2 regions of the Tissierella sp. MB52-C2 genome follow, and region 2 is predicted to be linked to the other one. Evidence: a T-box and tRNA genes for the amino acid it is inferred to sense, from the RefSeq annotation. Region 2 holds a T-box; the other holds one or more tRNA genes.

Region 1 (2,473 bases), 1.5 Mb from region 2:
GAGAGCTCATAGAAAAAAATCAACAATACGTTGAGGAACTAAATAAAACTACAGATGAAGTTAGGGCCTTAAAGGATGAAGGCAGCGAAATAGTTAAAGAATTAGTAGAAAAAACTAAAATAAATCAAGATTCGGTAGAAGAAATAAATCGAATCATTTTAAATACAAATAATAGTACAGAAAAAATTCACAAAGCTAGTTATATGATCCAAAATATAGCTAGGGAAACAAATCTTTTAGCTCTTAATGCTGCTATTGAAGCCGCTCGTGCTGGTGAACATGGTAGAGGCTTTGCAGTTGTTGCAGATGAAATCCGTAAACTAGCTGAAAACTCCAATGAATTTACTAAGGAAATAGTAAATATAATAGAAGATTTGACACAGGAAACAGAATATGCTGTAAATAATATTGAAAAAGTAAGAGAAGCTACAGAGTTACAAAGGGTAAGTGTAGAAAATACTAATGATAAATTTGAAGGTATCGCAGATGCCATTGAAAAAATTGGAATGGCCATTGAATATGTGATTTCTTCTGGTGACGAAATGAATAGTAAAAAAGAAGACATAATAAATATTATTGAAAATCTATCTGCTATTTCAGAAGAAAATGCTGCGGGTACTCAGGAAACTTCCGCATCTGTTGAAGAACAAATTTCTGCCATGGCAGAAATTGAACTTGCATCAAAGGATTTACTAAATTTATCAGAGGAAATGTATAAAGAAATATCAAAATTTAAATATTAACTCTAAGAACAGGACAGAAAATATAAGATTTTTTGTCCTGTTTTAAATTTTATTTTACTATTTATCAAATTTATAGAGATTTATTCAGATATATATAGATATACTCCGAATTACCAACGTAATCCTTAATACTCATTGAATATCTATGTTTTCTCCTATATATGGCCTATTTTAACCTATTGCATTTTTATCCAATCCATCGTATACTATAATAGTCGAACGAGAGACAACAAGACAAAAGCAGTTAAACAAATGTCGGGGTGTAGCGCAGTTTGGTAGCGCACGTGGTTTGGGACCATGGGGCCGGGGGTTCAAATCCTCTCACCCCGACCATCAAAAGATTGATCTATAGGAAATCCTATAGATCTTTTTTTTAATTTTTGAGACAAAATTAAAAAGTAAGGTCCGTAATGGTTCTGAGCAATATGTTTGTTTATAAAAATCCATTACGGACCTTATAAATTAAAAACATATTTTTTCGAAATCTATTTACGAACCTCACACTTATACTACAAATTTGGTAAAATATCACTCCACATAGAAATTCGAGCCAGCTTCTTCTTTCATTTCTAAGATAAAGAAAAGTCCTGCTCTATCTTTGGAGTTATATTGTGTAACATCCTCAGACATATGACCCGAACTCATTTGCAACAAATACTGAATAGTTATTTTTTCAGAACCTGAATAAGCAATATCCTTATATTCCGGAAAAAAATCCAACACATAATCTGACAACTGGAAGCGGCCTTCACTTTCTGCAATACCGACTCCAATAGATACAAAGGTTTTCGATGCAGAATAGAGATTTTCTCTATTATTGCTTCGGAATCGATGCTCTGCCAAAGTTTATCCATTCTGATAAACATGAATGCCATATACACCCAACTTTTTTTCAATCACAGAAAGTCGAAAATCTGATAACAGTCCCATTTTAACTCCCCTTATAAGTAAAATATAAATTTTCTTATCTACATATCTTTTCATTTTTACGAATTACTTATATAGAAATTATACCATATATATTATATTTACTATGATATATATGATATAATAAACATTTCACTTTCCTATTTAGTATTATAAGAGTTAAATTTTTGTTTAATTCTTTTTTGTCTCTTGGTCAATAGTCATTTGTTCCTAACTTGTAACATAATTGTAACCCAATTGATATATTTAACCTATATAATAATACTTGAGACAAGCAATCTTAGGTAGATTAGGTAAAAAAGGTAAATTATAACGAGGTGATTTAATGAGAAAAAATATTAAGAAAGTTTTTGTATCTATTTTAGCTGCTACAACTATATTTACTTCAACTGGTCCAGCTCTTGCTGCTAAAATTACTGTAAATATGCCATACTCCATATATGAAAATGTTGAGAAAACCAATATTTCTTCTGGAGTAGTTTATGAAAAGATAATGCGTTTCACTACTTCTGGATGGTGGAATATAAACGTACTTAGAGTTAATTTATTAGACCCTTATACTGAACTCAAAGGTCTATTTAATCCAAATGGTATTCCAAGCAGGGACAAGGTCAGTTCCTTAGTGGAGAAGCACGATGCTGTAGCTGGAATAAATGGAGACTATTTCAACTATACTCCACTGCCATCTTCCCTGGGAACTTTAATTAATGATGGTACTATAATATCTTCTCCCATAGAAAGGGACTATGCCCTTCCTAGCTTTTTTGTAGATTTTTTAAATAATGCTAAGATAGACTATATGG
Region 2 (2,473 bases):
TGCTACAATTAATGGCCATATTATCCCATCTTCATCATGGTGTTGTTCTACTACTGCTGCTACAGATCTAGAAACACCTATACCATAACATCCCATTACAAATGGCTTTTCCTTACCATTTTCATCTAAAAAGTTAGAGCCTAATGCTTCTGAATATTTAGTACCTAATTGGAATATATTTCCTACTTCAATTCCTCTATCCATCTCTAGCGCTTCTCCACATTTAGGGCATATATCTCCTTCTCTTACTAAAAGTAAATCTTCTACTACTTCACCTGTGAAGTCTCTGCCATAATTTACATTTTGTAGATGGTAATCTGTTTCATTTCCACCTACTATTAGATTTTTGATTTTAGCAATTCTAGAATCTACTAAAACTTTAACTCCTTTTTTAATTCCCACTGGACCTGTGAAACCTTTATTTGCTCCAGTTATGTCTAGGATAACTTCTTCATTGGCTAACTCTAGATCATGTTCTCCTATTCCTAAATAATTACATAGCTTAGTTTCATTTAGTTCCCTATCTCCTGGGATAATTGCAACTACTGGTTCTCCTATGTTATATACCAATGCTTTTCCAAATCTGCTAGGATCAATATTGAAGAATTCCACTAAGGATTCAATAGTAGTTACATTTGGAGTATGAACTCTCTCCATATTTAATTCTTCTTCTGTTTCATTATTCACTTTATATACTACATCTGCTTTTTCATCAGTAGCTGCATAATCACAATTATCACAATAAGCCATTAGACTTTCACCAGCCTCTGACATTGCCATAAATTCATGAGATACTTTACCACCCATGGCCCCTGTATCTCCTTGAACTACTTTATATTTTAGGTTAAGTCTAGTAAACACATTATCATAGGCTTCCCACATTACTTCATATGCCTTCTTCATACTTTCTTCGTCTACATCAAAACTATAGGCATCCTTCATTATAAATTCCCTACATCTCATTAAACCAAATCTTGGTCTTTTCTCATCTCTATATTTTGTTTGAATCTGATAAAGATTTAATGGAAGTTGCTTATAGGATTTTACTTCGTCCTTTATTAAATTAGTAAAATATTCTTCATGGGTAGGTCCAAGGCAAAATTCTCTACTATTTCTGTCTTTAAGTCTAAACATTTCTGGACCAAAGTTTTCCCATCTACCAGAAGCCTCCCATATTTCTCTTGGTTGAATTGCAGACATTAATAATTCTTGAGACCCTGCTCTATCCATTTCTTCTCTAACTACTTGTTCTACCTTTCTTATTACCCTATATCCCATTGGAAGGTAAGAATACACACCACTAACTAATCTCCTCATCATACCTGCCCTTAGAAGGAATTTATGACTTGCTATTTCCGCATCTGCCGGCATTTCCCTTAAAGTAGGTATATAAAGTTTTGACATTCTCATAAAAATCACTCTCCTTATATTTATATAAAAAATTAAAAATGTTGACCAGATCATAAATTTGTTGCCTTCGTTAAATTCAGTTGTTTGATACGGTGGCTACGCAGTCTCGAATCTCAAATCTATCTGCTCGCTACGCTCACATAGATTTGGTTCTCGTTGAGTTTGACCTACCATCAATTTGTTACCTTCGTTTAGTTAGTTATTTAACCATAGATGACTACGCAGTCTCACTGCACAAATTCATTTGCTCGTTATCACTCGCATGAATTTGGCGTTCGTTGCGTTTGACCTACATCAACTCACTGTCGTTCGTTGTGTTAGGTCATAAAGGTCATAAAAAAACCTTTCATCTCTTTGTAAGAGACGAAAGGTTAAGTTCCGCGGTACCACTCTAATAAACCTAAGTATAAATAGGTTCACTCAATAGTTATAACGCACAACCGTTTAAGCTTTTGGCTTAAATGCTCTGGGGTAGGTTCAATATTAGGAAGGACAGAAGTTTTCCACCATTTAACTTCCTCTCTAGGACCTATAATACTTACTATTTCCCTTCTTTGCTAGGATATTATACATATTATACTAGTACTATTATATTGTGTCAATTATTTTCTTTTTTAATCATGCAAACACTATATGCTGATATACCCTCTTCTCTTCCTTCAAAACCTAGCCATTCTGTAGTAGTAGCTTTTATGTTTATATTGTCTATTGAAGTGTGTAAAGTATGGGCAATATTTAACCTCATCTCCTCTATATAAGGAGCTAGTTTTGGTCTTTGAGCTGCAATTGTTGCATCTATATTGCCTATTGTGTACCCTGAATCTTTCATTAGTTCAAAGACTTGAGACAAAAGATATATGCTTGAAATGTCTTTATATTTATTATCAGTATCAGGGAAATGTTTTCCTATATCTCCTAAAGCTAAAGCTCCTAAAATGCTATCCATTATGGCATGAACCAAAACGTCTGCATCGGAATGTCCAAGTAGACCTCTTTCAAAGGTCATCTCTACGCCACCTAATATCAACTTTCTATCTTCTACAAGCTTATGAACATCATAACC

What was found. A T-box is a leader RNA that pairs with one kind of tRNA and senses whether it is charged. The one in region 2 lies ahead of RBU61_RS02450 (proline--tRNA ligase), so its partner is inferred to be a tRNA-Pro.
Region 1: it encodes a tRNA-Pro, which carries the amino acid that the T-box ahead of RBU61_RS02450 (proline--tRNA ligase) is inferred to sense. The anticodon was not compared.

Annotation. Positions count from the first base shown of each region.
Region 1 covers NZ_CP133261.1:2,942,442-2,944,914, forward strand. Annotated here, with positions in the region: gene RBU61_RS15000 (methyl-accepting chemotaxis protein) at 1-743, shown strand, start outside; tRNA gene RBU61_RS15005 (tRNA-Pro) at 1,000-1,076, shown strand; gene RBU61_RS15010 (serine hydrolase) at 1,272-1,586, opposite strand; gene RBU61_RS15015 (phosphodiester glycosidase family protein) at 1,996-2,473, shown strand, end outside.
Region 2 covers NZ_CP133261.1:504,469-506,941, reverse strand. Annotated here, with positions in the region: gene RBU61_RS02450 (proline--tRNA ligase) at 1-1,410, opposite strand, end outside; T-box leader at 1,767-1,974, opposite strand; gene ispF (2-C-methyl-D-erythritol 2,4-cyclodiphosphate synthase) at 2,009-2,473, opposite strand, start outside.